DNA from 4 places in the Brevibacillus choshinensis genome. Region 4 is predicted to be linked to each of the others. Evidence: riboswitches for the same ligand, from Rfam matches in the RefSeq annotation. Region 4 holds a riboswitch; each other region holds the start of a gene.
What was found. A riboswitch is a leader RNA that binds a small molecule or an ion and turns the genes downstream of it on or off. The one in region 4 is predicted to bind cobalamin.
Positions count from the first base shown of each region.

Region 1 (7,636 bases), 830 kb from region 4:
CATCATCGAATACGGGGGACGTTGCGATGTAGATGCCTGCTGAGCCGAGCTTGGCAGCGTACCTTTCTGCAAACGTGCTTTTTCCGCTTTTGGCGCCGCCTGTAATCAGCACAACCATTTTTGCATGCCCTCCTTGGACTAGGTACCGGATTGCAGGATGATTTGAGGGAGCTGATGAACGGGGTGCTCCATTACGATCGGTCGCGTCCCGTATACTTGTTCAATCAAGCTGCTTTGCAGGATGTCGCGAGGATCTCCTACACGGATCTGATTGCCTTTATGCACCATCAGGATGCGATCACAGTAAAGGGAAGCGAGATTCAAGTCGTGCAGCACGGCCACCACGGTGACCTGTGTATTCTTTTGCCAGCTGCGCACGATATCCATCAGCTGGATTTGATAGCCGATATCGAGATACGTCGTCGGCTCATCGAGCAGGAGCAGCATCGGCTTTTGCACGAGGGATTTCCCAAGGGCAACACGCTGCTTTTCTCCTCCGCTCAGCTGGTCGAGCGTCCGATCCTCCAGCTCTGCCAGTCCGAGCATGCCTACAATTTCATCAATCAGTGGAGTGGGATCCTCTGCTTCTTCGCCCAGCCAATTTTGATAAGGAAAACGTCCCATCTCCAATACTTCACGCACACGAAAGCCGACCGGGGGGAGCGCTTCTTGCTCGAGAACCGCCAGAAGACGGGCAAGAGCTTTGCGCGAATAGGAGCCGATCGGCTTTTCCGCTATCAAAATCTCTCCTCCATCGGGCGAAATGACGCCGGAAATCATTTTCATCAGCGTCGATTTGCCGCTGCCATTTGGTCCGATGATGCCAAAAAACTCTCCTCGCTCCACCGCGAAGCTCACGTCTGTCACAACGGATTTCCCGTGAAAAGACTTGTGCAAGGCTTTGACCTCGATCATCCGGCTACCTCCCCCCTGTTCGTTTGTTCTTTTTCAGCAAGTATGCAAAAAACGGAGCTCCCAAAAACGCGGTGACTACGCCAAGCGGTATCTCCGTCGGAACGAGAAGCATTCTCGCAAGCGTATCGGCCCAGAGCACATAAATCCCGCCAAAGATCGTCGCCATCGGTATCAGGATACGATAGTCCGGCCCCACCAGCATGCGGACCAAATGAGGAACGACCAGACCGACGAAGCCGATGATGCCTGAAATGGATACCGCAGCAGCCGTAACCAAAGTCGAGACAACCAGCACGATCAGCTTCGTCCGATCGACATTCACGCCCAAATGCGCAGCCTGCCTTTCTCCCAGCGCAAACAGGTTGAGCGCACGAGAGTATGCAATCAAAATGACGAAACTGACGATCAGATACGGCAGCAGGACATAGGTAAAGGACCAGCCGCGAAATGACAGGCTACCCATCAGCCAGAACACGATCTCGTTGACCGTCTGATCGGACAGCGAAACCATAAAGGATACCAATGAGCCCAAAAAAGCCTGTACGACGACCCCAGACAAGAGCAATGTCTCTGTCTGCAGCTTGCCCTGCGTGTTGGCCAGCCTCATGACAATCCAGAGGCTGAAAAAGCCAGTGAGAAATGCCAAGACAGGGGTGCTCCATTCACCAAGGAAGGGGATCTGCAGTCCAAACAGAATCAAAAAGGCAGCCCCAACAGCCGAACCGGAGGCGACTCCCATGGTGTAAGGATCAGCCAAGGAATTGCGCAGGACTCCCTGAAACCCTGCTCCAGCCAAGGACAGACACGCTCCGACCAATACAGCCAGGACAACCCGGGGAAAACGAACCTTCATCACGATCTGTTCGGCTGATTCCGGCCAACTCCCTGCACCCATGTTTGAAAAACCGGGAATCTGGTGCAGCAGAATCAGCCACACCTGAGAGAGCGGCAGATTGGCTGCCCCTAGGGAAATGCTGATGATGACAGATGCGAGCAACAGCAGGAAGCCCGCCCCTATCCAAGCAATCAGTCTTCCCCTCATGCTATTTCACCAAATCGGGATAAATGGCCTTGGCTACCTCTATCAGTCCTTCTGTGATGCGTGGACCTGGGCGTGACAGCGTATTTTGATCCATCCCGAAGATCTGTTGGTCGCGAATCGCCTTCATCTTTTCCCATCCGCTGCGGTTTTTTATGATATCTTCCAGTTGCTTGCCCGTTTTGTCATCCGTGATGCCTTTGGCGTATAGAATCACATCCGGATCGTCCTTGACGATTTTTTCTTCGCTGATCGGGTTCCACCCTTCGGTATCCGCCGCAATGTTTGTCGCCCCTGCCATGGTGATCAGCTCATCCATGAATTCCCCTTTTCCGACCGTCCAACCCGGTGAAAATTCGAGGTACACCTTTTTTCTGTCTTCCGGCTTCACATTTTTCACGGCATCTTTCACCCGTGCAATATCGTTCTTCATTTGAGCAACCAATTTCTCCGCTTGCTCTTGTCGATTCGTAATCGTTCCCATCACCAGAATGTTCGCCATAATGTCGTCCACTTTTTTCGGCTGGGTCACATAGACAGGCATGCCTAATGTTTTCAGCTTCTCTGCCACCGGCTTTTCCATGGAGATGCCGCCGATCACGAGATCAGGGCTCTGCGACAGGATAGCTTCTTCATTCGGCTTCACGACTCCGCCGACCTTCGGCTTTGACTTGGCTGCCTCTGGATAATCATCGTAATCGGACACTCCGGCAATCTGCTCATCCAAGCCGAGGGCAAACAGGATCTCGGTCTCGGCCGGGGAAGTGGAGACGATCCGTGAAGGTGCTTTGGCGATCGTCACCTCTTTTCCAGTTGCGTCTTTGACCGTAAGCGGATAGGTAGTCTGTTTAGCTGCAGTCCCGGCGGCAGTATCCGTGGCTGACTGTTGCTCGGCCGCAGGTTTCTCAGGCTGTGCTGGCTGACTGTTGCTGCAGCCAATCAGACTCAAGGTTGCCAAAACTGGAAAGGCCAGCTTCCAAAATCGATTCACTTTCATTCCCTACTTCTTCCTTTCTTCACTCGTACGCCCATTGATAAGCTCGGCTACGCGAGGCCTTTGGCAGACTGGATAAGAATCCGCCGCATGTAAAAAACCCTTCGCTCCCACTACAGAAGCGAAGGGTCGGTTTCAGGTCCCAAATGGCGTACGTACATGCTTTTCCATTTGCACGAGACAATCGTTCCGGCCGCTCCTTTCCGCGAAGGAACACAGCGCGCAAGCAAACAGGCAGGTCTCCTGGCTATCGGGGCATCGAAATCGACATGAACCCGTTTACAGTGGCGGGACCGCGCCGGACTTGCACCGGCTTCCCTTTTCACCCTGCCCCCAAAAGGGGCGATAGGCACCTGTTCACAACTACTGTTATGTAATTGTCCACCTGCTCATACTCCCCCATCATATTAGCATTCCTTCCTCAAAAAAAGAAGAACCAATGCCCCCTTTGCGAGTGCCGGCCCTTCTTTCCCTGAACATGAAACTAGCGGCTTTTCTTTTGCAAATAATCGACAATCCCCATCGAACAGACAGACAGGTCCAGCGAGATGACCTCGTATACCTCATGATCTTCCGGGACGTTTCGCAACTGCAAACTGGCTTTTACCCGATTCAGAAGCCGCTCGGCCAGATCGTCATGCGAGAGTCCTTTTGCCAAGACCTCTTTCCCTTCACGTACAAATACCGGGAGCCACTCGGTGATTTGGCTGTATACATCCGCTACCTTCTCCGTCGCGCCGAAGTGACCGAAGTAGATGCGGCTTAAGTCCCGCGCTCTGTAACGCTCAATGGAGCCAAGCATTTCATCCGGATCAAACTGGTTGGGTGAAGTAGATGGCAAGAAGAGATCGATCCCGTCTCTGCGCAGCTGCGGGTAATGCACACCTACCGTATCTCCTGTAAACATGCCGTTGCTGACTGGATCGTATATGCTGAAATGATGCTTCGCGTGCCCGGGAGAATCCATGAATTCCAGCACGCAATCCGGTCCGATACGGAGGGTCTCCCCATCCGCTTTGGTAATCAAGCGATTCTGTGGAACGGGCACGATCGGCTCGAACAGGGAATCAAACTGTTCTCCGTAGACCGCTCGCGCACCATCTATGAGGCGGCTCGGGTCTACAAGATGTCGCGCTCCCTTTGGATGAACCACGATCGCTGCATTCGGACAATCGCGCAAAAACAATCCAGCGCCACCCGCATGGTCCAAATGAATGTGGGTGACGATGATGTATTTGACTTGCTCCGTCGTGTAGCCCAGCTTCGCTAATCCTTCTCGAATATAGGGAACAGACACACTGGGGCCAGTTTCGACCAAAGTCAATTCCCTTTCTTGGATGACATAAGTACCTGTGCGTTCCTTCCAGCCCATGTCATGACCGTCGATCAGATGGATGCGGTTCCCCAAGTCGAGTGGTTCTGCCTGCTGCATACCTAATCTTGCCTCCTTTGGATCGGTGCTTGCTTTGTCCTATTGCTCGAATATTTCCACTTTACCACAACACGGCCAGGTTTTGTTTGAATGGCTCTCGAATGGCCCTCAGCACTCGTTCAACAGGCTTTTGGCGTACGCTTCCAGCCGTTCGGCAATCAAGGCGTCGGTCAATCCCGTGACCCCGAGCGCTGTCCAGCCCGCATAGACTTGCGGCTCTCCAAAGAGAATGTCGGTCAAGGATAATAAATCCCAGTATGGATCATAGTGAAAGCTCGGTCCCGCATAGCTTTGATAAGCAGCTAAGAACGAATCGGCTGTCGCAACATCGAATAACTGGGCGAGATTGACCCGGCAATGTCCGATATCGATTCCGGCAGGTCCACGGCAGGCATTTACCCAGTCCACCACTCCACTTACGGCGTGACAGTCCCATAGCACGTTATTCGGGTGATAATCTCTGTGGATAAAACAAGGCTCGAATTCGGGAAACGGCCGTCTGACATATTCGATCACATCTTTCCACACCTTGGGATTCCGTGTCCAATCAGGGGTCGCCAGCTTCTGCACATCGTTGTAGGAATAGTAGGCCCACGGGAAGTCTGCAGCTGGGGTGGCATGAATCTGCACAAGCGCTTTGGCGAGCCCATTTAACCAACCAGCTTCGTCTTGGGGCTGCAAAACGACAGCGCCCTCCAGCTTGGACATCAGCACGGTGGGTACGCCGCATTTTTCTCCATGCGGGTCGCTTGCGAAATACTGTGGCACCGGCAGGCCTGTCCCGTCCGCCAAGCGTAGGCTCTCTGCTTCATGCACGGCCAGGTCCGGTTCGGCACGCAGCCATTCCTGATTGTCAAACTGGCGGAGAACATAGTCCTTCACGACCCCATCCACTCGAAGGGAGACCGTGTGAATGATCGATGATACTCCGCCGTACAGCCGAGTAATGGAATGCACTTGTGCCGATGGACTGACAGAATCCGTCACCCATCGGAGGATTCGATCCGGCACTCTATTTTCAGACTGAAACGTCAATTCCTTCTCCCTCATTTCGATGGATTCACGTGAATGCATACATGTACCGGCTGCCACGATGGGGCTCATAGAACAAAGGGATACCCAATGCTTGCGACGAACTCTTCTTTTATAAAAGAATCCATACGATTTCGATGGCAGGGAGTGTTTGAGTTGGGGAAACTTTTTTCGGAGATTTTGCCTGAACACGCAGCCTTCATTCAGAAACAACGCATATTTTTTGTAGGATCTGCTCCTCTGGATGCGGATGGGCACGTCAATTTGTCCCCAAAAGGATATGATGTGCTGCGAATCCTGTCCCCCACTGAGGTCGCCTATCTCGACTTGACGGGAAGCGGAAATGAAACGAGTGCCCATGTCGATGAGAACGGACGGATTACCCTGATGTTTATGGCTTTTGAAGGGCCGCCCATGATCCTGCGCTTGTACGGGAGAGGCCGTGTCGTACTCCCTGGCACGGATGAATGGGAGCAGATGGCTGGCCATTTTGAGCTTCTTCCAGGTGCCCGCCAGATTATTGCCGTGACCTTGCATGCTGTCAAAACCTCATGCGGCTACTCCGTTCCGTTCTATTCCTACACCGGCGAACGGGACACCCTTCAAAAATGGGCAGAAGTAAAAGGGGACGATGGGCTGCTCGCTTACCATCGCGAGAAAAATGCACAGAGCATGGACGGGGTGCTGACTCCGATTGGACGTCGTCTTGCCGAGCGATCAGACGCTGCTGACTAACAGCCTATCTGCGATATCAAAACGGGCATGCGCTCATCACGCATGCTTTTCTTTTATTTTTTCCAGGACCGCTTCCCAATGCATCTTCATTTCTTCCCGCACTCGCAGATCACTCAGATTCTCTTGGTGAAAGCTGATCGTCGTTTTGCCCGCTGTTTTGCTCAAAAAGCGTATCTGCAAGGTGCTTGGCTTTTGCCACTCTTTCTTTTTCCACGTCAAACGTATTTGCTGAAACGGCTTCACAATGCGCAACTCACCCGAAATTCCTTCCGCCGATTCAAAACAATGCTTAGGTTCGATCGAAACAGTGGCGAGCGTTCCCAGCCATAGTCGCAATCCCGACTCTGACATCAGACTGTTCCAGGCATCTTCTGGTGAGAGCGAAAGCGTTCTTCGCACTCCGATTTGAACTCCCACCGATGCCGTTTGTCCTACTGCTTTCTTCTCCATATTCGCTTACTCCCCTCCTGATTCATGTCACTTACCTGCGCAAAAATCCTCCCTCTGAATTGATGACTTGTCCCGTGATCCACCCGCCTTCTTCGCTGGCTAAAAAGACTGCCAAGCGCGCTGCATCCTCTGGCTGTCCCATGCGACCCAGCAAAAATTGAGGGAAGAGCCGCTCTTCCAGCTCGGGTGACATCCAGCCTGTATCGGTAGGGCCGGGGTTAATCGCATTCACCGTGATTCCCAGTGGAGCCACCTCGGCAGACAACGACAGGGTAAAAGCCGAAATCGCCCCTTTGCTCGCCACATACGCCAATTCGCCTATCATAGGCCCTTGTCCCTGACCAGAAGTGAGGTTGATGATCCTCCCTTTTTTCAGATCGGCCTGACTGAGGCGCCGGGCGAATACCACACTCAGAAGGCAGGTCGCTCTCACATTGACGGCGTAATGGGCATCCAACATATCCGCATCCAACAGCTCATAGCCGTCGCGCGTCGAATAGGCCGCGTTGTTCACCAGGATGGTCGGCTCGCCGATTTGTTCAGCAGCTGCGTCTAGCAATTGCACAGGTACTGCCGGGTCGGCCAAGTCAAATGACATCCCTGCACATCGAACCCCATATTCTTCTATTTCCTTTTGAAAACCCAAAGCCCAGTCCGGCTCTGCCTGCCAATGGGTGAAAAAAATATTCGCTCCTTCCGCGGCAAATGCACGGGCAATTGCTGCACCAATGCCTTTTTTATGGCTGACACCGGTGATCACCGCGTTACTCCCTTTGAGCCTCATCATAGATTCACTCCTCGGGTGTCCGACTTATTCTCCTAGTCTATTTAGCCTAGCGGTTGTCCTTTTCCTGTTTTTTCAAATCAAGATTTTCTTGGCAAAAGGGATGTACTACAATGGATAAAAATCGCTTGGAAGACAAATGAGGAGGATGAACCGTGGATCCATTCGTCCATCAATCACAGCAGCTACGCTCACCGAAATCATTAACGGCCGCACAGACTTTCGCCTTGCAGTTTGTCCACACTCAATCCGTGG
Region 1 covers NZ_CP069127.1:3,967,462-3,975,097, forward strand. Annotated here, with positions in the region: gene cobU (bifunctional adenosylcobinamide kinase/adenosylcobinamide-phosphate guanylyltransferase) at 1-118, opposite strand, end outside; gene JNE38_RS19985 (ABC transporter ATP-binding protein) at 139-915, opposite strand; gene JNE38_RS19990 (FecCD family ABC transporter permease) at 920-1,957, opposite strand; gene JNE38_RS19995 (ABC transporter substrate-binding protein) at 1,959-2,951, opposite strand; cobalamin riboswitch at 3,165-3,320, opposite strand; gene JNE38_RS20000 (MBL fold metallo-hydrolase) at 3,433-4,380, opposite strand; gene JNE38_RS20005 (phosphotransferase family protein) at 4,489-5,415, opposite strand; gene JNE38_RS20010 (pyridoxamine 5'-phosphate oxidase family protein) at 5,569-6,147, shown strand; gene JNE38_RS20015 (SRPBCC family protein) at 6,184-6,597, opposite strand; gene JNE38_RS20020 (SDR family oxidoreductase) at 6,629-7,384, opposite strand; gene JNE38_RS20025 (DUF3626 domain-containing protein) at 7,537-7,636, shown strand, end outside.
Region 1: it holds a riboswitch for cobalamin, as region 4 does, so the genes downstream of both, JNE38_RS19995 (ABC transporter substrate-binding protein) here and nrdI (class Ib ribonucleoside-diphosphate reductase assembly flavoprotein NrdI) in region 4, are expected to answer to the same signal.

Region 2 (7,636 bases), 2.2 Mb from region 4:
GACAACAAAGCGCTGGCAAAAGGCGTAAACGTAATCGACGGCAAAGTAAGCTACAAAGCAGTTGCGGACGCTCACAACCTGCCTTATGCTTCCGTAGAAGACGTACTCTTGGTGAAAAACTAAGCGAACCCATATAAACAAACCAACAGCCTGCCCTTGTCGAACGAGGGCGGGCTGTTTTTACGTGGATATTCATTTTGGAAGAAGGTCATCAGGATAGTTGTACCAGTTTTGTTTCATCTTACCTGAATCGCTTAAATAAAGATGAACGGTGATACCTTCCAGAGCATCTGCGGTGATTTTGTTCGAGCGGTTTTTTGCAAACTGCTTCCACGCAGTCACATCCTTTTTGTACATCGCTTCTTCAAAGCTGAACAGGTCAACTCCGCGTTGGACTCCTTTCGAAAAAGTCCCCCGTATCTGTTCGATCACCTCTTTTTCCGCAATCTGCCTGATCTCCTCGGAGGAGACTTTCCCCATTACTTCCCGAACAAAAGCTTTCAGGTGGACATGCACATGAAAGGTGGGCTTCACGCCCGTGTGAACAGGGCGAACATCGAGGCTCACATTTTTAATGCGTAGCGTTGCTTTGGGCTTGCCATTCACACGAATGATGATACCTGCGAATTCGGTATGCGGATTCATCCAGCGCAGGCCGAGCAGATCCGGGTTGGAGAAAAAGCCTTCCCACTGCCCTCGGTGAATGGCGTGGATCCCATCTACCGAGAGCCGGGAGACAAATTTGTTATTTTCCTTCCAGGACTTTTCGTAAATCGTGATGTTCGGCAAGACGACTGTGTTGCTGGGCTCCCAGAAGCGCTCGATGAATTTGTAGTACTGAATGGGCTCGATAAAAGAACGCTGTTTATAGACTTCTTCTGGCTGATGCAGCAGCGAGATTAACGGCGAGAAGCCTGTCAAAGCGTGATTGCTCAATATGTTCTCGAGAGGTTCCCGTGTTCCGAACACCCATTTTGTATAGCGCAAGAGCCCGTACCGATTCAAAATATCGTATGTAGGCAAGATGTCTTTTTTCAAAAGCCGTTCGTGGTAGATGATGGAAGATACGAAGCCGGAGAACAGCGGAACCTGAGAGTTTTTTTGCAAATTATCCAAGGCGTTTTGCAGCGTTTCTCCTCGGCCAATGGAGACCACAGCAGGAGGGGAAACTCCGTTCGACGGACCCTCCTGCTTGGCTACGCTGGCGAGATCGGATGATTGGGCGTAAATGACGTATTCATTATCGACGTAATCGACTCCGATGGCAGACAAGTAAATCATATCTTGGATGGATTTCTGATCCCAGCAACCGCTCAGCAGGGTGAGCGAGCAAATGAGCAGGACATTGGCGATCCGTTTGCGTCTCAATTGGCATCCCTTCCTTTTTTGGAGCTCTGCTGAAAGATGCTGATGAGCGGGCGGAACAAAGCGAGAAACAGCGTAGAGAGAATGTTGGACGAAGAGTTCAGCAGCAAATAGGGTCTGCCAATCGAAGTCAGCGTAGACAGGTAGTAAATGATCACGATGATGCTGACGACAAAGCCGTAAGTCCCGACGATGGCGGATAGCAAAAATACAAAAAAACGGGCAACGGTAACAGCACCGCTCAATGACTGGTTGATCAGTGTAAAGGATGCAACGACTGTGAGCGATCCAATGAAGAGCATCGAGGGAGAGGTAAACCCGGCGCGGATCGAGGCATCCCCGATGATCAGTGCACCGACGAGGGCCAGGGTCTGTCCGACAGTCTTTGGCAGTCTGGCACCGGCCTCCCGCAAAAACTCGAAGATGAACAACACACCGAACAATTCCATGGGGGCGGAGAAGGGGAGGCCTTTTCGCCCTTGGGTAATCGTCGCCAGCAGCTGAAATGGAAACTCCTCGATGTTGTAAGCGGACAGGGCGATCCAGAAGCCAGGCAAAAAAACGGAGATCCAGATGCCCCCGAGACGGAGGATGCGTTCCAGCCACACATAGCCAACGGGGTATTGGTCGTCCTCGGGGGACTTGATCAGCTCCAGCAGTGTGATAGGAGCGATGATCGCTACCGGTGACCCGTCAACGATGACCACGGCTTTCCCTTGCATGAGCATAAAGACGGTAAAATCCGGTCTTCCACTATAATCGACAAGGGGAAAAAGGGAGTAGCTCTGATCGCTGAGCTTTTGCTCCAAAATGGCACTGTTGATGATCTTTTTTTCACTGCAGCTGAGCAGACGCTCGCGGATGGTGTCGACGATGTCAGGAGGCGTTCCGTCGCGCATGTAGAGAAGAGCGACCTTGGTACGGGAGCGAGTGCCGATCGTAAAAGGCTCACAGGCGAGTGAGAGCGTACGCATCCGTTTTCGGATGAGCGCGATATTCGAAGAGAGGTCCTCGATAAATCCATCGCGAGGACCTTTAATGGATACTTCCGTATTGGCTTCTTCGGGCGTGCGCTGGGGTCGACTGGATATGTCCCAGGCGAATGGCGGGCCTTCTCCCAGAAACAACAGTAAATCCCCGGCAAACAATCGATCGACCCACTGATCCTCATCGTCCAAAAGGAAGGAAATCGGGAGCGCTCGAAGGTCACCTTCGGACAAGCGGCTGTCGAGCTGCGGAATCACAACCTCTTGCAAATGCCGAAGGTCGACGAGTCCCTGGCAGTACACGAGGAGCATGGGTTGATCCTCTTTTGTAACAAAGCGCATCAAAACAACATCGCCACAGTGAGAAAACAGTCTCTGAAGTTGCTCCTCACGCGTCATGTTCAGCATTCCCCTCTCTTTTGCGATTCCACAAGGCGATGCCGGCGATTGCGAGCGTAAGAAGAATAGTGATGAACATATAGAGCGGATAGTACAAATGGGTTAAAAACCCGACGAATTGCATGTCGCTGAAAGGGAGGCTGGTAATGACAATCATGCTGATTCCCAAGACGAAAAGCACAACGGAGCGAGACTTTGGTGTATGCACCTCCAGAATCTCTGTCAGCAGCAGCAAGCAGAGTGAGATGCGGACGAATGAGCCGGACAGCCACTGGAAAATCGCAAAAAACTCCATGTTCTCGATATCTTTTCCAATCGATAGCAGGCGCCATTGTTCAAAAGCGGGGAAGCGCTGCCTCGAGGATTCAATCGGACCGAACTCGGCGATGGCTCCGGTGAGCGGACTCAACGTAAGAATAATCACGATAGCGATCATCGCGAGGTAATGAACGAGTCTTAGCGGTTTCCTCACATGATGCTGAAGCAATAAAAGGAGCACCAATTCGCAGAAGCCTCCGCCAGCATAAATCATTCCTTCCCAAATGGGGGCAATGCCATGCTGAAAGACAGGGAGCAAAAGGCTGTAATCTTTTTTGGGCACGTTTCCAAAAGCGACAAAGAAACCCAGTATCGCTACGATGGGAAGCAGGAGTGCTGCCGTAATCCCTAGCGGGGCAATTCCTCCGAAGGCAGCGATGATGCAGATGCCCATCAACACGAGAGCCGTAAACCACTCTGGGGTTCGTGGCAGGTAGTTCACAGTTGTCCATGTTTGTGTATCGATTAGATGTACGAGTGCCATCCCATATATAGAGATCAGGAGCGGAATGAGGATGAGGTAGCTGACAAATTTTCCACTCGTACGCCGTAGCCATTGATGTAAGGATTGCTGGTGAAGACGGTTGTTGATGAATGAGAGAATGCAGGCCCACACAATAAACGGAATGGAGGCTAGCAGGACACTCAGCCATGCATCGCGTTTGGCGGAGCTGAGCAACAGGGGAATGACATTGACGTGGTTGGTGATGCCCACCGTCAGCATCATCGTCATGATCGCCTGACTAATTCCGATTTTCCCGTCCACTTTCATTTAGGTGCATCGTCACCTCCATATTGGCGGTACTGCTAGGATTTGCCTGCCCACTTGGAAATATGTATCAAGGATAAAGGTTACCCGCCCTCTGAAAATATGGTATTCTACTATGAGGTAAAACGGAGTGAGGAGTGCAGCCAAGATGTATCAGCTTATACGCAAGTATCTGTTTCAGCAGGACCCTGAAGAAATTCATGAAAAGACGATTCACGCCCTGAAGCTGGTAGAGGATTCCGCTCCGGGCAAATCTTTATTGAAAATGATCTACCAACTGCGTGACGAGCGCCTGGAGACGAAGCTGTGGGGCCTCAAGTTCCCGAATCCGGTCGGCTTGGCAGCAGGTTTTGACAAAAATGCAGAAGTGTATCACGCGCTTGGTGCACTTGGATTTGGTTTTGTAGAAGTGGGAACCCTGACGCCGCAAGGACAGCCGGGAAATCCCAAGCCGAGACTGTTTCGCTTGGCCGAGCATCAGGCGGTGATTAACCGGATGGGCTTTAACAACCTCGGAGCGTATCTGGCTTCCCAGCATCTGGTGGACTTTGCGTATTCCGACGTGCCGATCGGCATTAACATCGGGAAGAACAAGGTCACGCCGAATGAGGAAGCTCCCAGCGATTACAGCAAATGCCTGGACATGCTGTACGCGTACGGCCATTACTTTGTCATCAACATCAGCTCGCCGAATACTCCGAACTTGCGTGATTTGCAGGAAACGGAGAGCCTGCGCGTACTCATTCGCGCCGTGCGGGAAAAAGCGGCGGAAATGGAAATGCGCGGTGTCAAGAAAAAGCCGATTCTCCTGAAGGTGGCGCCAGACATGTCGGACGAGCAGATGCACGACGTGGTTCACGCAGCCGTGGAGGAAGGCATCTCCGGCATCATCGCCACGAACACGACCTTGTCCCGCGAAGCTGTCGAGGGCCATCCGAAAGCAGACGAAGCTGGCGGCCTCAGCGGCAGACCGCTGACAGAGCGTTCCACGGCTTGGGTGAAGCAGATTTATCAGGAAGTGGGAGACAAAGTACCGATCGTAGGCGTGGGCGGTATTTTCACGGGAGAAGATGCCTATGAGAAGATCCGTGCAGGCGCGAGTCTCGTTCAGGTGTACTCCGGCATGATTTATCAAGGGCCGGGAATCGTGAAGCAAATCAATAAGAAGCTGCTGAAATTGATGGAGCGAGACGGTTTTTCGCACATCGGCGAAGTAGTGGGTGTAGACGCGAAATAACAGCCATGGCAGGTGGAATACCGAGCCGATGATTCCCGCGGGGGTCATCGGCTTTTTTGTTTCTTTCCAATTGTTCTCTTTTTCTGCCTGTTGAAGTATAATGTTGATGGACAATCAGGAATGTCCGAGAATGACATATTGTTGGCATTAGGTGCCTGTATGATGTGTAAGACGCATACGGGGTAACAGGGAATCGGGTGAAAGTCCCGAGCGGTCCCGCCACTGTAACCAGGGAGTTCTCTTTGATAGCAATCCACTCATAGATGTATGGGGAAGGACAGAGAGCGCGCAGATCTGGAAGCCAGGAGACCTACCTATCAGCCACACCTGGGAACCTTCGCGGAAAGGAGAGGTGGATACGAGGCAATATGGCTGAATCGCAGTCTATTGTTTTGTGTACGCAGATCTCATCCAATTTGGGGATGGGATTTTTTTGTTTGGATGAAAAAATGGGGAGGTATGGTCATGAATCGCTCGAGATTAGTGTCCAGCTGTTTGCTGGTTGCGGGTTTTGTCCTCTATTTCATGCTGAATGAACCGCAGACAGGACACGCCATGCATATTATGGAAGGATATTTGCCGCTCTCGTGGGCCTTGTTTTGGTGGGCAGTCTTCCTGCCGTTTTTTATTTTGGGTGTCCGCTCGATCAATAAAATCGTCAAAGAGCATCCGCAAATGAAGCTGCTCTTGGGTGTATCGGGAGCGTTCGCTTTCGTCCTTTCCGCATTGAAAATCCCTTCAGTGACAGGCAGCAGCTCTCACCCGACGGGTACAGGACTCGGAGCGATCATGTTCGGACCGCTCGCGATGTCGGTGCTCGGCAGTATGGTTTTGCTGTTCCAAGCGTTATTGCTGGCACATGGCGGCTTGACCACGCTGGGGGCGAATGCCGTGTCGATGGCAGTCGTGGGCCCGATGGTCGCATATGCAGTCTATCGTCTGATCGCAAAGAGCGGCAAGCAGCGTCTGGCCGTTTTCGCAGCAGCAGCACTGGCGGATTTGGCTACCTATGTCGTGACATCGCTTCAGCTGGCATTGGCATTCCCCGCTGCCAGCGGTGGCGTTCTCGCTTCCTTTGCCAAATTTGCCGGGATATTTGCCATCACACAGGTGCCGCTTGCCATCAGCGAAGGGCTGTTGACCGTACTCGTATGGAACTGGCTGCAAGCCTATAATGCGAATGAATTGGCGCAGCTGCGCTTGCTGAAACGGGAGGAATCGCTGTGAAAAAAGGAATGAACTGGCTGTTACTGCTGGGAGTCGTGGTTCTGGCGGCTATGCCGCTGTTGTTCATCAAGGATTCCGAGTTTGGTGGAGCGGATGGTGCGGCAGAAGAGGCGATCAAAGAGATTGCGCCTTCCTATGAGCCGTGGTTCCAGCCGTTTATTGAGCCGCCAGGAGGCGAGACGGAGAGTCTCCTGTTTGCTGTTCAGGCTGCGCTTGGCGCGGGTGTTGTCGGCTATGCAGTAGGGGTCTACAAGGGCCGTACGGATAAAGCGAAGAAATGAACTGGCAGCAGCTCGATTCTCTATCCTACCAAAACCACCTGAGGCACCTGCCGCCTGCTCACAAGCTGTCATTCGGCGGTGCGCTGCTTTTGCTGGTGTTGACTGGACATTCGTTTGTACAGCTGCTCGTGTTTCTGTGGATGGGGGTGTGGGTGGTTCGATATGCCCGCATCCCGCTCCGGAACCATCTGCTCTTTCTTGTGCTCCCGCTTTCTTTTTTTATAGCGGGATTGCCCGCGCTGCTGTTTGAACTGGCCCGCAGCGGGTCGGGGGCGATTCCAGCCGATGCCCTGATCGCATGGGATGTGGGGGCGTATGTCCTTTTCGTGGCGCCTGCGTCCGTTGCCCGGGCGCTGGAATTGTTTTTTCGGGTCATCGGGAGTTTATCCTGCTTCTCGTTTCTGTTGTTTACGGTTCCGTTTGCTGAGATCCTGCAGGTCTTTCGCAGGATGGGATTGCCACAGATCATCACCGATCTGTTGATGATCATGTACCGCTTTATTTTCGTGCTGCTCGACACATCCTATCAGCTTTGGATGGCGCAGCGCTCGCGTGGAGGACATCAGGGCTTCCGTGCACTATTGCGCGACGTCAGTATGGTGGCGAGCCAATTGTTTGTCCGGGCGATGCGCAAATACGAGTCGCTTTCCATGGGCATCGCGGCCAGAGGGCACGGAGACAGCTTTCATGTGCAAAGTCTTCGCGTTCACGCTCGCTCCCCGCGATACGAGTGGGAGTCTGTGCTCGGCTGCATCATATTGGTTCTGCTAGAGAGCCTGATAGGAGGTTGGCGGTTTTGACACTGCTGGAATTTTCAAATCTGCAATACACCTATCCGGGCGGTCAGAAGTCCGTGCTGAATGGAGTGAGTCTGGGGATCCCTGAAGGCAAGAAATGCGTCTTGCTCGGTCGCAACGGCTGCGGCAAGTCGACGCTGTTTCTGCACGCAAACGGACTTCTCCAGCCGAGCCGGGGACAGGTCCTGTGGAGGGGAGCTCCGTACGTCTACAAGCGCTCCTTTTTGCAGGAAATGACGCAAAAGGTAGGATTGGTT
Region 2 covers NZ_CP069127.1:5,334,997-5,342,632, reverse strand. Annotated here, with positions in the region: gene ald (alanine dehydrogenase) at 1-123, shown strand, start outside; gene JNE38_RS26790 (Ger(x)C family spore germination protein) at 193-1,368, opposite strand; gene JNE38_RS26785 (spore germination protein) at 1,365-2,750, opposite strand; gene JNE38_RS26780 (GerAB/ArcD/ProY family transporter) at 2,740-3,840, opposite strand; gene JNE38_RS26775 (quinone-dependent dihydroorotate dehydrogenase) at 3,986-5,074, shown strand; cobalamin riboswitch at 5,207-5,406, shown strand; gene JNE38_RS26770 (energy-coupling factor ABC transporter permease) at 5,540-6,301, shown strand; gene JNE38_RS26765 (energy-coupling factor ABC transporter substrate-binding protein) at 6,298-6,582, shown strand; gene cbiQ (cobalt ECF transporter T component CbiQ) at 6,579-7,382, shown strand; gene JNE38_RS26755 (energy-coupling factor ABC transporter ATP-binding protein) at 7,379-7,636, shown strand, end outside.
Region 2: it holds a riboswitch for cobalamin, as region 4 does, so the genes downstream of both, JNE38_RS26770 (energy-coupling factor ABC transporter permease) here and nrdI (class Ib ribonucleoside-diphosphate reductase assembly flavoprotein NrdI) in region 4, are expected to answer to the same signal.

Region 3 (7,636 bases), 1.1 Mb from region 4:
GGTCGCGGAGGCGATTCCGTTGGTTTGGACCCAATCCAACAAACGGATGGTGAATCTTTCAAAATAACAGAAAACGTATTTGACACATTGGTAGGCTACGCGGAAGAGAGCACAGAAGTGGTTCCTTCCCTCGCTGAAAAATGGGAGATTGCTCCAGACGGTTTGACGTATACGTTCCACCTGCGTTCCGGAGTGAAATTCCACGATGGCACTGATTTCAATGCAGAAGCAGTGAAATGGAACTTCGAGCGCTGGATGGACAAAAGCCATCCACAGCACAACAAAGAAGGCTTTGAGTATTACAACGACATGTTTGGCGGATACAAAGGTGACGAGACCCACGTAATCAAATCCGTGGAAGCGGTTGATCCACAAACGGTGAAATTTACGCTGAACCGTCCGCTGGCTCCGTTCATTCAAAACCTGGGTATGTCTTGCTTTGCGATCGCTTCTCCTAAAGCGGTGCAAGAGATGGGTCCTGAGAAATTCAACGAAAATCCTGTTGGTACCGGTCCATTCGTATTCAAAGAGTGGAAGCGCAACGACACGATCACGTTGGAAAAGAACCCGAACTACTGGAACGCAGGCTTCCCGAAATTGGAAAAGCTCGTTTTCAAAGTCATTCCTGAGAACACAGCTCGTCTGACGGCACTGACCTCCGGCGAGATCGACATGATGGACGGTCTGAATCCGGATGATGCACAAGCGGTGAAAGACAATCAAGATCTGCAATTGATCCTGCGTCCTTCCATGAACATCGGCTTTGTCGGCTTTAACGTAGAGAAAAAGCCACTCGACAATCCGAAAGTTCGTGAAGCGATCTCCTATGCAATCAACAAGCCAGCTATCATTGAAGCATTCTTCGCAGGACTGGGCCAACCAGCAGTGAACCCAATGCCGCCTTCTATCTGGGGTCACAATGGTAACATTAAAGACCGCGAGTTCAATCTCGACAAAGCAAAACAGTTGCTGACGGAAGCAGGCTTCCCGAACGGCTTCAAAATCAAGTTCTGGGCAATGCCAGTAGCTCGTCCATACATGCCAGATGGCGTGAAAATCGCTGAAGCAATCCAGCAAGATCTGAAAAAGATCGGCGTAGAAGCTGAAATCGTGACCATGGAATGGGCGACTTACCTGGAAAAAACAAAAGCAGGCGAACAAGAAATGTTCATGCTCGGTTGGACTGGCGACAATGGCGACCCAGACAACTTCCTCGCTACATTGCTGGACAAAAACAACATCGGCGGTAACAACCGTACGCGTTGGGCAAACGAAGATGCTCACAAATTGCTGATGCAAGCACAATCTGCGACCACGAAGGAAGAGCGTGAAAAACTGTACATGCAAGTACAAGAAATCATCTTTAAGGATGTGCCAATGGTTCCACTGGCTCACTCCACTCCTGCACTGGCTGCAAAAGCAAACATCATCAACTACAAGCCGCATCCAAAAGGCTCCGAGAGCTTGGAGAAGGTTGAGTTCAAAGAGTAGGTTTGATCAGATCGCGCAAATAGCAGAAAGGGTAAGAGGAGCGTATCCCTCTTCTTGCCCTTTCCTTATATTTATTCCGCACTCATTGTTTGAAGTTTTCTATTTAAGGAAAGCGAGGAGATGGCATTGCTATCCTACAGCATCCGAAGAATTCTCATGCTCATCCCCGTTCTCTTGGGCATGTCGATTGTCGTTTTTTCTATCATTCGTGCCATCCCAGGCGATCCGGCTCTCACCATTTTGGGAGAGAAAGCAAGTCCAAAAGCGATTGAAGATTTACGAGAAGTACTTGGTCTGAACAATCCTTGGTACATTCAATACTTCGACTATTTGAAGCAGATTTTGACGGGGGATTTGGGTGTTTCCCTTCACTCCGGCGCAAGCATTACACAAGAAATTGGCCCTTACCTGGCAGCGACGACAGAACTGACGATCGTGAGTATGCTTTTTGCTGTAATCATTGGTGTGAATGCAGGAATTCTCTCTGCTTGGAAACAAAACTCCTGGTTTGACTACTGTGCGATGTTGATCGCCTTGATTGGCGTCTCCATGCCAATCTTCTGGTTGGGTTTGATGGAGCAATGGCTCTTTGCGCAAGAGCTGAAGTGGCTGCCATCTGTTGGTCGTGACAATTCGCGTAATCCCGTGGAGGCCATTACGCAGTTCTATATACTGGATACGCTTCTCGCTGGACAGTGGGATCAGCTGTGGGAGGTCATCAAGCATCTGATTTTGCCTGGTATCGCTCTGGGTACGATTCCGATGGCGATTATCGCACGTATTACACGCTCCAGTATGCTGGAGGTCATGCGTGCTGACTACGTAAGAACGGCTAGAGCAAAAGGGTTGGCTCAATTCTGGGTAGTTTACAAGCATGCCTTGAAAAATGCAATGATTCCGGTGCTGACGGTGATCGGCTTACAAACGGGCTTGCTCCTCGGAGGAGCGGTGCTTACTGAAACCATCTTTGGATGGCCGGGAGTGGGACGATACATTTTTACTGCGATCGGCAACCGTGACTATCCGGTTATCCAGTCAGGAATTTTGGTGATTGCGACGATTTTCGTTTTAATTAACCTGCTGGTGGATCTCCTGTATGCCTATATTGATCCGCGAATCAAATATCGCTAGGGGGGATAGGAGATATGGCAAATGCACAAGTAGAGACAGTACCACTGCAAGTAAAAGACGAGCAAATCATCTCACCTTGGCGAGAAGCCTGGAAATCTTTGCGCAAGAATAAGCTCGCGATGGTCGGACTGGGGATCATTGTCTTCTTCGTAGTCGTCGCCCTGTTCGCCCCGATGATCGCACCATATCCTTATGATGAAGGCGAGCTGGTGATGAAGAACAAACCGCCTTCAGGAGAACATTGGTTTGGCACCGACTACAACGGGCGTGATGTGTTTAGCCGTGTGGTTTACGGGGCGCGCATTTCCCTGTGGGTAGGGACCTTTTCCGTGATCGGTTCAGTCATCGCGGGGACCATCCTGGGGCTGCTTGCCGGATATTATGGGAAATGGGTAGACACGATTATTTCCCGCATCTTTGACATCATGCTGGCATTTCCGAGCATTCTTTTGGCGATCGCGATCGTGGCGATTCTCGGGCCCTCTCTGCAAAATGCGCTGCTGGCGATTGCGATCATCAACATCCCGACTTTTGGACGTCTGGTTCGTTCGCGCGTGCTCAGTCTGAAAGAAGAAGAATTTGTCATGGCGGCACGGGCCATCGGGATGAAGGATTCCCGCATTCTGATGCAGCACATTCTGCCAAATAGCCTCGCTCCGATCATCGTTACCGGTACGATGGGAATTGCGACTGCGATCATCGAAGCGGCTGCTCTCGGCTTTCTAGGTCTGGGCGCACAGCCACCTGAGCCTGAGTGGGGGAAAATGCTGTCCGATTCCCGCCAGTACATCCAAAAAGCGCCATGGACCGTTATTTTCCCTGGCTTGTCCATCATGCTGACTGTTCTCGGCTTCAACTTGATCGGGGATGGCTTGCGAGATGCACTCGACCCGAGGATGAAAAACTAAAACGAAACAAAGCAGCTTCGGGAGGGATCATGACCCTCCCGTTTTTGCGTAGGTGAACTCACGGCACAGCCGATTTAGATCAGCGGCAGCCTTGGTCACGACTTGATGGGCAACACCTGGAATCATGGCCACTTGAGCCTGCGGCAATCCTTTGCTGAGCAGCTGGCCGTAAGCGTGCATGTGTTTGTCTAGCTCCCCATAAACGAGGAGTGTAGGCACATGGACCTCTGGCAATCTTTCGGTGCAGTTGTAAGCGTGACCTGCCGTGTAGAGCTGTTTTAAGGTAGCGGCGTCCGTCAGGGAGGCATGCGTGATCCATTCCTCTCGGAGGTCAGGGTCATCGATATGAGACGAAGCGATGCTTCTGGCGAGGAGGGGAACGCCATGCATGCTCGCCATGGTTTGCGCCATGTAGAAGCGGCCGTGCAAATAAAAATCGTTCACCTCTGAATAGGCGCCCACCAAAATCAATCCTTGCACTTCGGCCGGAAAACAGAGCGCATAAGCGAGTGCGATAGAGGCACCCTGCGAATAGCCGAGGATAAAAGGGCGCTCAAGACCCAGCTCATTCATGAGGGCGTGCAAGGTCTGTGCGAGATCCTCGATCGAATAAGGTGTAGGGCGCGGGCTGCTCTGACCATGACCTGGCAAATCGGGTATCACTAAGGTGTACGAATCGGCGAGTGGCCGTTGGAAGCAGAAGTTGATCGACCCGATGCATGGCGCATGCAGACAGAGGAGCGGGGGACCTTCGCCCAAGATCAGGGCAGTCATCTGATCTCCATTTGGTAGTGTGATCGCTTGATTCATGAACCTATTCTCCTTGTAAATAATAATTACGATCTCAGCGGAATTTTTCCAAAATAAGCTGTTTTTTTAAAGCCGAAAGTGGTATTCTCGCATTAGAATATATGGAGAAGGCTAGGTGACGAGAATGTTCCAAGAACGCATTTCGAAGCTGCATGATTTCCTTATCAAGCAAGGGCTTGACGCTGTGTTGATCACCTCTCCCAAGCATGTGTATTACCTGACCGGTTTCTTTACAGATCCTCATGAACGTTTTCTGGGCCTGATCATCCCGGCAACGGGAGAACCATCCCTGATCGTTCCTGCTCTCGACAGGGAAGCAGCAGCCGCGGCTTCTTCCGTCCAAAATATTTTCACCCACACGGATACACAAAATCCTTATGAAGTGTTAAAGCAAACGCTTCCAGGAAATTTGAAGTCATTAGGTATTGAAAAAAGCCATATGACCGTAGAACGCTACGAAGCAATGGGTGAGGTCGTAGGGGCTTCCCGTTACGTAGATGTAGAAGAGCCGTTGCGCGAAATGCGATTGATCAAATCGGCTGACGAAGTAACGCGCATGAAGCATGCCATTCAATTGGTAGAGGATTCTTTGAGCGAAACGCTGAAAAAAGTGAAGCCAGGCGTAACAGAGATGGAGCTCGTAGCGGAATTGGAGTTCCAAATGAAGCGACTGGGTGCAGAGGGTCCCTCCTTTACGTCCATGGTTTTGGCAGGCGAAAAATCCGCTTTGCCGCACGGAAAACCAGGTACGCGAGAAGTGCGAGAAGGCGAAGTTCTGTTGTTTGACATCGGAGTAGAGGCTAACGGTTATGTATCCGATATTACACGTACGTTTGCAATCGGCGAGATCAGTGAGCAGCTCCGCGAAATCTATGAAACGGTGCTGGCGGCCAACGAAGCGGCCATCGCTGAAGTTCGTCCGGGCGTGACGTTCGCTCATCTCGATCAAACTGCGCGAGACGTGATCTCCGCAAAAGGATATGGCGAGTACTTCATGCACCGCCTGGGCCATGGCCTGGGAATGGATGTCCATGAGTATCCTTCCGTCCACGGGCAAAACCAGGAGAAGCTGCGCGCAGGCATGGTATTTACCATCGAGCCGGGCATTTATGTGCCGGGAGTAGGCGGAGTACGCATTGAAGACAACGTGCTCGTGACTGAATCCGGGATAGAAGTCCTGACGCAATTCCCGAAAAAACTGACAGTGATCGGTTCATAGACGAGTACTTAAAAGTGAATAGGTGTTTGATGGTGCTGGCTGAACGGAAGTGTGTTCAACCAGCTTAAAAGGGAAGTCCGGTGAAAATCCGGCGCGGTCCCGCCACTGTAACGAGGAGTTCTTTGCGAGAAACCACTGTTCCGCTGCTGGAATGGGAAGGGAGCAAAGAATGATGAATCGGAGCCAGGAGACCTGCCATGAAACCATGTACAATCGACTCACGCGGATGGGGACGATGTGGAACGTACAGTAGTAGGAATGGAAAAGGCGGACTACCGTCTATTTTATTTGCTTTGCTCTGTCCACATTTGTAAGGCATCTCCCGATTGCGCATGGGAGGTGCTTTTTTGTTTGTACCAGGCTAAGCGCAACATACCGAGACTTGTGCCATTTGGGTGAAAACACCTATGTAGCCAAGTTTCTCAAGCGGGAAAGGGGGGAGTCTAAAAAGATTTTGCCAACAGAGGAAAGAGAAGATATAGTAAAATGGAGATAAAACGTAATCATTACGATTTAAGTGATTGATTCCATGAAACCGACAAAAAAGGAGAGAGAAAACGATGATAAAACCAAGAAAGGGTAAGAATCGTTGGGAAAAAAACGGGTGGGCAGCTATTCTGTGTGGGCTCGTTCTTCTCGTGAGTGCATGCGGTTCTCCGGCATCCTCCGGGCAAGGCTCGCCTAAAACGCAAGGACAAGCGGCAGCATCCTCTACGGATGGAGCTTCACAGCAAGCAGGGGCTGAATTGGTCAAACCTGTGACCCTTCAAAACAATGGCAGGGAAATGAGCTATCCAATAGCGCCGGAAAGAGCCGTCACATTGAATCAGCATGTAACGGAAGTCATGCTGGCGCTTGGGTTGGGAGACAAAATGGTCGGAACCGCCTACCTCGATGATGAGATTCTTCCGGAATTCAAAGAGGCTTATGACCAAATACAGGTACTGTCCGATAAATACCCGAGCAAGGAAGTGTTGATGGCAGCCGAGCCAGATTTCGTATACGCAGGCTGGAAAAGCGGTTTTGGCGACAAGGGAGTAGGCACGATGGAGGAATTGGAGAAGGCGGGGATCAAATCCTACTTGCATGAATCGTCCAACAAGCCAGGGCCGACCGTAGACGATGTCTTTGCAGATATTCACAATATCGGACGTATTTTTCGTGTGGAGAATCGGGCTAACGAGCTGATTGGCGAGATGAAAGCAGAAATGGAACAAACCACGAGCAAACTGGGGACCGTGGAAAAGCCATTGAAGATATTTGTCTATGACAGCGGAGAAGAACAGCCATTCACTGCAGCGAATAATTACATGACTGCTTTGATTCGCATGGCTGGAGGCAAGAACATTTTTGATGATATCCAAAAGGGCTGGGCTGATGTGAGCTGGGAAGAAGTGGTGAATCGCAATCCTGACGTCATCATCATTGTGGACTACGGGGATAAAAGCGTGGAACAAAAGCGTGAGCTGCTTTTAAACAAACGAGAGCTTGCGGATGTATCCGCGATTCAACACAAAAGGCTGATGGTCCTTCCAATGTCAGCGGCTTCGGAAGGTGTTCGTGCACCGATGGCACTACATATCCTAGCAGAAGGTCTGTATCCGGAGAAATTCAAGAAATGAGAGCGGTCAAAGCCCAAAAAGCAGTGGCAGTAGCTACCGAATGGGCAGGCCGAGGGGGGATGAGATTTGAATAAGACGAGCTTATCTGTGCTACTTCTCGGATTGATCCTAGCGCTCCTTGCTTCCATCACGCTAGCCATCACACTAGGCTCTGTGGATGTTCTTCCGGGTACCGTCTGGGGAATCGCGCTGTCTCAGGTTCCGATTGCAGGGGAATGGGTACACGTGGATTGGACCCGTGCTGAGCAAACCATCATCTGGGATATTCGCACTCCCCGCGTCCTGCTGGCTGCCATCGTAGGCGCAGGGCTGTCAGTGGTAGGAGTCGCGATCCAATCATTAGTCCGCAATTCGCTGGCAGATCCGTACATTTTAGGCGTTTCCTCCGGAGCTTCCGTTGGGGCCACTCTGGTCATTCTCTTCGGGGCCTTTAGCATGTACGGTCAGTACGCATT
Region 3 covers NZ_CP069127.1:2,080,005-2,087,640, forward strand. Annotated here, with positions in the region: gene JNE38_RS10635 (ABC transporter substrate-binding protein) at 1-1,491, shown strand, start outside; gene JNE38_RS10640 (ABC transporter permease) at 1,612-2,622, shown strand; gene JNE38_RS10645 (ABC transporter permease) at 2,637-3,530, shown strand; gene JNE38_RS10650 (alpha/beta fold hydrolase) at 3,558-4,340, opposite strand; gene JNE38_RS10655 (M24 family metallopeptidase) at 4,465-5,559, shown strand; cobalamin riboswitch at 5,573-5,773, shown strand; gene JNE38_RS10660 (ABC transporter substrate-binding protein) at 6,120-7,181, shown strand; gene JNE38_RS10665 (FecCD family ABC transporter permease) at 7,248-7,636, shown strand, end outside.
Region 3: it holds a riboswitch for cobalamin, as region 4 does, so the genes downstream of both, JNE38_RS10660 (ABC transporter substrate-binding protein) here and nrdI (class Ib ribonucleoside-diphosphate reductase assembly flavoprotein NrdI) in region 4, are expected to answer to the same signal.

Region 4 (7,636 bases):
CGATCTGCGAATAAAGCTCAGTCGTATACGCCTCTTCGTTACGCTGCAGCTCTTGCAAAAGCTGGTGCAGCTCTTCCTTGCATGCTTTCTGCTCATTGACAGTCAGACGTTGAAACACTTCTTGCGCCAATACCCCGACGTACAACCCGTGAATGCTCTCGTCCCGCACGATCAGATCGATAATTTCACCACTGCTGGTCATCTTTCCTTGCCCGGCCAAATAGAGCGGATAAAAGAAGCCGCTGTAAAACAGATAGCTTTCCAAAAAGACCGATGCCACCATCGCCATATAGAGATCTTTTTGCGTCTCGATTTCCTGATACCGGCTGGAAATCAGCTTCGCTTTCAATTGCAGGCGGGGATTTTGCTCCACCCAGCTGAAAATCTCATCAATTTCTTCCGTCGCAGCCAGCGTAGTGAAAATGCTGCTGTACGATTTGGCGTGGATCTGCTCCATCATGCCCATGAAGGCGAGTACGGCTTTTCGCTGCAAACCGTCCACGTGCTCCATGATTTTCGGCATTCCCACCCCGCCCTGTACGGTGTCGAGCAGCGTGAGTCCACCTAGGACCTTTTTATAGGTATCTCGCTCTGCAGCGCTCAGTTCCATCCAGGACATTTTGTCGTCCGAGAGCGGAATCTCATCGTCAGTCCAAAACTGCATAATGTTTTGGTTCCAAAACGTCATTGTAAAATCATCATCTGGCCTGTTCCAATTGACAGCTTTCATTGCGCGTTCCTCATCCCTTTTTGCTAGTCCTGTCTCTATCTCTTGCCCCGCCAGGTTATACCGCGCAGCTGATGCACTCTTCGACGGTCAAGTGCTTGGTACGTGTATAGTAGAGCGACTTCAGACCTTTTTTCGCCGCGTATATATAGTAGCGTGCCAGCTCACGCGTGGACACGTTGCTGTTTACGTGCAGGACGGTCGATATTCCCTGGTCGACATGCTCCTGAATTTCTGCGATCAGATCGATGACCTTGAACTGATCGATGACGTACGCAGATTTGTAGTAAAAATAGTTCTCTTGTGACAAGTACGGCATCGGGTAGTACGTCGTCGAGTTGGCGTAGGTTCTCGTTTCGATATGCTCCACGATCGGCATGACACTGGACGTCGCATTCTGAATGTACGAAATGCTTTGCGTAGGTGCAATGGCCAGTCGATACGCGTGATACAGCCCGTACTGCTGGACGTTTTGCCCCAGTGCTGCCCAATCCTCAGGTGTCGGAATATGCATACCTTCAAAAAGCTCCTTGGCTCGCGCTGTTCGTGGCTGATAATCGTTAGACACATACTTTTCGAAATAGGTGCCTTTGGCATACTCCGATTTTTCAAATCCAAGGAAGGTGATTCCTCTTTCTTTGGCAATCTCCATGCTCTTTTCGAGCGAATAAAAGTTCATCATCATGAAGAAGGTTCGGGCAAAATCTCTCGCTTCTTCGCTCTCGTACGCGATCTTGTTCTTTGCCAGATAGCCGTGCAGGTTCATCGCGCCCAAGCCGACCGAATGCAGTTCGCGATTCGCCTTTTGCACGCCTGGAGCATTCTCGACAGCTGTCATGTCACTCACAGCAGTAATTGCCTCGATCCCCTCGTGAACGGACTCGCGAATCATTTTTTGCTCCATGACGTTCACGATGTTGAGGGATGCCAGGTTGCAGCTGATGTCTCGGCGGATGATGTCCATTTCCCCATAATTCGTGATCGTGGATGTATCCTGCAGCTGGAAGATCTCCGTGCACAGATTGGACATTTTCACCGATCCGATATCCTTGAGTGCGTGGTTCTTGTTGGCATTGGTCTTATTCATGATGTAAGGATAGCCGGATTCGAGCTGGATCATGGCGATTTTGGTGAGCATCTCTCTCGCGCTCATGATCGTCTTTTTCTTGACGCGGTCATTGGCCAGCAGCTCTTCGTACATCTCGTCCATGTTCATGTCATCCAAATGCATACCGTACTCCTTGTAAACGGAATAAGGAGCAAAGATAGTCAAAGGCTTGTTCTCTTCTGCCAGCTTGTAAAAAGCATTCGGAACTATGAGGCCGATCGACAGCGTTTTGATCCGTGATTTTTCGTCCGCATTGATTTTTTTGCAATCGAGGAACTCATTGATGTCCCAACCAAAAATGTTGTAGTAGGCTGCACCGGAACCTTTGCGTTGTCCCATCTGGTCTGCGTAGGAAAAAGCGTCTTCGAGCAGCTTGAGTACCGGCATGATGCCCTTTGCCGCTCCTTCCACTCCCTTGATCGGTTCACCGCGTCCCCGCAGCTTGGACAGATTCACGGCGACACCCCCGCCGATTTTGGACAGCTGCATGCAGGTCCCGAGTATGTAGTTAATCGAGTTGAGAGAATCATCCATCTCCAGCAGGAAGCAAGAGACCATTTCTCCGCGACGGCTTTTCCCTGCGTTTAAAAACGTCGGAGTCGCTGGCTGCAGACGTTGATCCATCATGGAAACCGTCAGGCGCTTAGCCCGTTCAAAATCTCCCTGTGCCAGGGAAAGGGCTACGACGGCTACGCGATCTGGATATTGTTCGAGGTAGGTGGACTTGTCGTCCGTTTTGAGTGCGTAGTCTTTATAAAATTTTGAGACGGCCATGTAAGAGGCGAATTGAAACGACGCTTCCTTTGCCAATCGGAATACTTCATCCACCTGCTCTACCGTGTACTTCTCATACACATTCTCGTAGTAGTCGTTCTGGATGAGATAGTCCATTCTTTCCTTGACGCTGCCAAAGGTCATCGTGCTGGCTTCCACTTCACGAAGGAAGTCCTGTACCGCTTCTTTATCCTTGGCCAATTGGTAAAAACCATCTTCGCCTCGTTGCATGAGTTCGTTGTTCAGTTCAATATGCCGCAATGCTGGCCACCCCGTTCGTAAAATGTTCTACATCTCGGCCGGTACCGGATAATTCAAATTTGGAGATCACCGGAACGCCGTATTGATGGGCGATCGTATCGGCGCTTTTCGCGAAGCTCGTCCCCCAGTTGCGATTGCCGCTAGCCGAGACGCCTTTCATATACCTGTGATTTCGCTGCAAAAACGAAGTGACTTTTTCGGGAACCTGACCAAATCCAGTCGTATATGTAATTAAAACGAACGGTTCCTCAATGGTCATCTGCTCATCAATCTCCACACTCGGAAGATTGAGCTTGTTTACAAATCTTCGAACATTCCCTGTCTTGGAATCGTATGCGATGAGCATAGGTCCCCTCATCCTTTCATCCCTGATGCTGCAAAAGAAAAGCGCATTCGACGGTAAGAATGAAAGTCGAATGCGCAAAAAATCCACTGATCTTTCGACTCGCTTAGGCGAATCGAGCGCTCCGACACCTTTCCTATCTCCCGTAGGTTCCCTAGTGTCATTGGGTAGGCAGGTCTCCTGGCTCTAGGATCGTCACTTCATTTCGCCTTCCCAATCTTGTCGATCAGTGGCACATCTTCGCAAATGGAGCTCCCCTGTCACAGTGGCGGGACCGCGTCGGATTCACACCGACTTCCCTATTAAGTCTGCCAATATTTTGTGGCTAGACACCTATCCGCATCAATATGTAGTTGGTAGAACTTACTTTACATCAAGATATCGTAGCAGTCAATAGAGAGAAGAGAGTTTTAGGAAACAAGATTCCAAGAGAATGTGCAAAACCAGCGGAATCCTGCTTTGTCAAATCTTGTAGAATCAGGGAAAAACAGAAAACCGCCCGCGAGCTTGCGGACGGTGCGCAATTCCATAACGGTAATCCATTTATTGAAGAGTAACGACTTTGGTGATTTGAGGCAGTTCCTCGATCGCCGTAACCACGGAAGGGGTAATTTCTTCATCTGTCACTGAGACAAGCAAAGCGTTTTTCCCTTTCTGCTCCCGAGACACATTCAGCTTGGAAATGTTGATCTCGTGATCTGCCAATTTCCGCGAGACGTCATAAATCACGCCTGGGTAGTCCACATGGTGTACCAAGAGACCGTGTGCTCCTGGCGGGATGCGGCATGCACAGTAATTAATCTCACTGATATACACCTCCCGCCAGTCTTGGGCAAAGGTGTACTTATTGCTGCCTACGCGCAGGACTGCCAGGTGATTGGCATACTCACCCGAGCTGTGGGTTGCAGAAAGCCGCACACCAAAGCCCTCGTTAAGCAGGTGGGCAATTTCATCCTTGTTTTCGTGAGCTAAAATGCTCAGAGAAGCCCCTGCCAGATTTGGTTCAATCCGCTGGATGAGCTTCGCAAGCTCGCGAAGCCCTGCAAGTTTTTCGGTCATGATCAACACTCACTCTCCCAAATTACGTTTCACTTGGTTAGGGAAGGATCCATTCCTCCGGCTCTTTGAGGATGGAAGAATGGTTTTCTGAACGATACCAAGCGGTGAACGGCTGCCCATCTTTCGTATAGTCGATTTTGTAGATGGTGTTTCCTTTCCCGCCACGTTCGAATGGACTTTCGTCTAAGGGTACAGCCGTGACGCCACCCGCAACGATCACACCGCCTTTATCCTGAATCACTTGCTTGATAATAGCCATATGCTCTTGTCCTGTTGTTGACATGCCCTTGAATGCTACAAATCCCAGCAGGAGCGCTCCTGCTAAAAAGGAAACGATCAAGACTTTAGACTTCTTCGCTGGATCCACCGTACTACCCCCGTCAATCTCTCGTTCTATTTGTCCATCAGGGTGACTTGATCAATCGTGCCTCCACCCAAGCAGATTTCTCCGTCGTAAAACACGACGGCTTGCCCAGGTGTCACCGCTTTTTGTGGTTTGTCGAATACAACCTCGACAGTATTGCCTTCCCGCAGATGTACAGTAACGCCTTGATCTGGTTGACGGTAGCGGAATTTGGCCGTACAGCTGAATGTCGGTGCCGGTTTCTTATCGCTGACCCAGCTCACATCGGTTGCGATCAGGCTGGTAGAATAGAGTCGCGGGTGATCCGAGCCTTCTCCCACGATCAGTACATTTCGTTTCAAGTCTTTATCGACAACAAACCAAGGCTGCCCGCTCTTTCCATGACCTCCGCCGATGCCGAGGCCCTGACGCTGTCCCAGCGTATAGTACATCAATCCGTCGTGATGGCCGATTACGGTTCCCTCAACAGTCTCAATGTCGCCCGGTTTGGCAGGCAGGTAGTTTTGCAGGAACTCGCGGAAGTTGCGTTCGCCGATAAAGCAAATACCGGTACTGTCTTTCTTTTTTGCCGTAGCCAATCCCGCTTGTTCCGCAATTTCCCTTACCTTTGCCTTGGGAAGGTGACCAATCGGGAACATGGTGCGGGACAATTGGTCCTGACCCAGAACATTGAGGAAGTAGGTCTGATCCTTGTTGTTATCGACTCCGCGAATCAGCTTGTACTCTCCATCTACTTCCTTCACTTGCGCATAATGGCCGGTCGCGATGTAATCCGCGCCAAGATCCATGACTTTGGACAGCAGTTCTCCAAATTTGATCTCCCGGTTACACATGACGTCCGGGTTTGGGGTGCGCCCCCGTTTATATTCATCCAAAAAATACTGGAATACTTTATCCATGTATTCTTTTTCAAAATTGACTGTGTAGTAAGGAATGCCGATTTGTTCACAGACGCGCCGGACGTCCTGGAAGTCATCTTCCGCCGTGCAGTGGCCGAATTCATCGGTATCATCCCAGTTTTTCATGAAGATGCCGATGACGTCATATCCCTGTTGTTTGAGCAGGTAAGCCGTCACGGAGGAGTCGACGCCGCCGGACATGCCGACTACGACGCGTGTATCTTCTGGTCGTTTCATGGTCTAGCTCCTCTTTTTTCAATTTGTTCCTCTAACAGATTACCACGTTTCGCAAAACAAATCATGTCTTGTTGCACTTCTATGAGAAAACCTGGCAATCTCAAACCTTTGGGTGAGCCTCCGAGTATGAAAAAACGCCTGTCCCATGGTGGCAACAGGCGGCTTTTTTGTTCGATTAGCTCTGAGAGGCTTCATCTTTAATTTCAGAACGAAACCCTTCGATGCTCTCTTCACGACGCTGGTTTTTCTCTTCGATGTTCGCTTTTTCTTCAGCAGAAATCTCACCTGCGTGGGCTGCCAAGTAATCTCTCGACTCACGAATGCTTTCCTCGGTATTTTGCAGCATTTCCTGCAGTTTTTCCACATTGTCAGAACGATCGTCCGGCTTTGCCATCATTACGCACTCCTTCGCTTCCATGATATCGTGGTGAATGCACCTGTACCATTGTGCGCCATTCTTGGATGATTTATGTAAGGGCAAGGCCGTGCTATAATGCAAATGTCGAAATACACGAAACGAAGAGGTTGGAATCCATGGCATCCCTAGATTTATTGGAACGCAAGCTGCTCAAAATTATTTCCGATACGGATCCTGTCCGGCTCAAGCGGCAGCGAATGAACCCACAAATACAGCGCGAAACCGATGCAGAGCAACGACTGCGAATCGAGCTTCTCCTGCGCAGGCTCGACAAGCTGCCTGATCAGAAGCGACAGGAAGTTTTGGACCTGCTCAAATGGTTTAACTGGTAACGGCTTTAGCGAATACTGGCACCGATCTCCCAGCGTCCGTCCGTTCGCTGCATGCTTTTTACGTCCACGATCGCGTCGTGATTCAGCGGCCCATAAATATGCGGGTACAAGAGTCCGTCCTTGGCTTGCTCATATTTGATCGGCGAAGTCGTCTTGTGCTCGTCCACAACAAGCACCAGAAGTTCACCCTCGTACTCCTTATATACCCGGTTGGCGACTTTCCCCAGAAGCTCATCCCCTTTTGTTGCATGGATGAAACCCTCCTGTTCATAGTCACGCGGGAGATAATGCTCCCGTATTTCCCACTGCTCCCAGTATTCTTTTGGCACTAAGCAATAAATCGTATTCATGGCTGCTTCCCCTTTTACACTATTCTTTTCCTACCGTCCCAGATGTTTATCAATGTGCCGGATCGCTTTATCGTAAAACATTCCATCTATTCTACCTTGATCTCGTCTCCACTGAATGAAGTTCCGGAGGGAATGGAGATCTACCCAGGCATCCCTGGACTGCGGATTGTTGCCCGGGACCTCGCCGGTAATTTCCCCTTCATACACCAGCCTGGCCATCTCGTTCGGGTGATACCCAATTTGGTATGCAATCTGATGCAATGCGATTTTCATGGAACCTCCTAGCTCCTATCTTGGCTTTTCATTTATTTTGCCAGTCTTTTGATGACATGCCAAGTCCTTAACCTGCTCAGACTGATTTGTTACAATGAATGGGCCTGATCAAACATTCTGGAGGTACCACCTAAGATGAATGGGAAACGAAAATCGCGCAAGCCTTTATGGAAGCGCAAGTGGTCATGGGTTATTCTGGCGCTTATCGCCTTTGTATACGTCAACAATAGCTCTTTTTTGGCAAAAGAGTCTGATCGCGGGCCGTTTTTACTCGCCCATCGAGGAATGGCACAAACGTTTCATATGGAAGGGATCACCGACGAGACTTGTACAGCGGAGCGAATCTATCCCCCAGAGCATCCGTATCTGGAGAATACGCTCTCGTCCATGCAAGCTGCTTTCGAAGCTGGAGCTGCTGTCGTAGAGTTGGACGTACAGCCGACGAAAGACGGGACGTTTGCCGTCTTTCATGATTGGACACTCGTATGCCG
Region 4 covers NZ_CP069127.1:3,132,742-3,140,377, forward strand. Annotated here, with positions in the region: gene nrdF (class 1b ribonucleoside-diphosphate reductase subunit beta) at 1-730, opposite strand, end outside; gene nrdE (class 1b ribonucleoside-diphosphate reductase subunit alpha) at 786-2,870, opposite strand; gene nrdI (class Ib ribonucleoside-diphosphate reductase assembly flavoprotein NrdI) at 2,857-3,216, opposite strand; cobalamin riboswitch at 3,367-3,565, opposite strand; gene JNE38_RS15805 (ACT domain-containing protein) at 3,757-4,272, opposite strand; gene JNE38_RS15810 (hypothetical protein) at 4,310-4,639, opposite strand; gene mnmA (tRNA 2-thiouridine(34) synthase MnmA) at 4,666-5,772, opposite strand; gene tlp (small acid-soluble spore protein Tlp) at 5,948-6,166, opposite strand; gene JNE38_RS15825 (hypothetical protein) at 6,307-6,522, shown strand; gene JNE38_RS15830 (DUF952 domain-containing protein) at 6,528-6,872, opposite strand; gene JNE38_RS15835 (hypothetical protein) at 6,903-7,145, opposite strand; gene JNE38_RS15840 (glycerophosphodiester phosphodiesterase family protein) at 7,281-7,636, shown strand, end outside.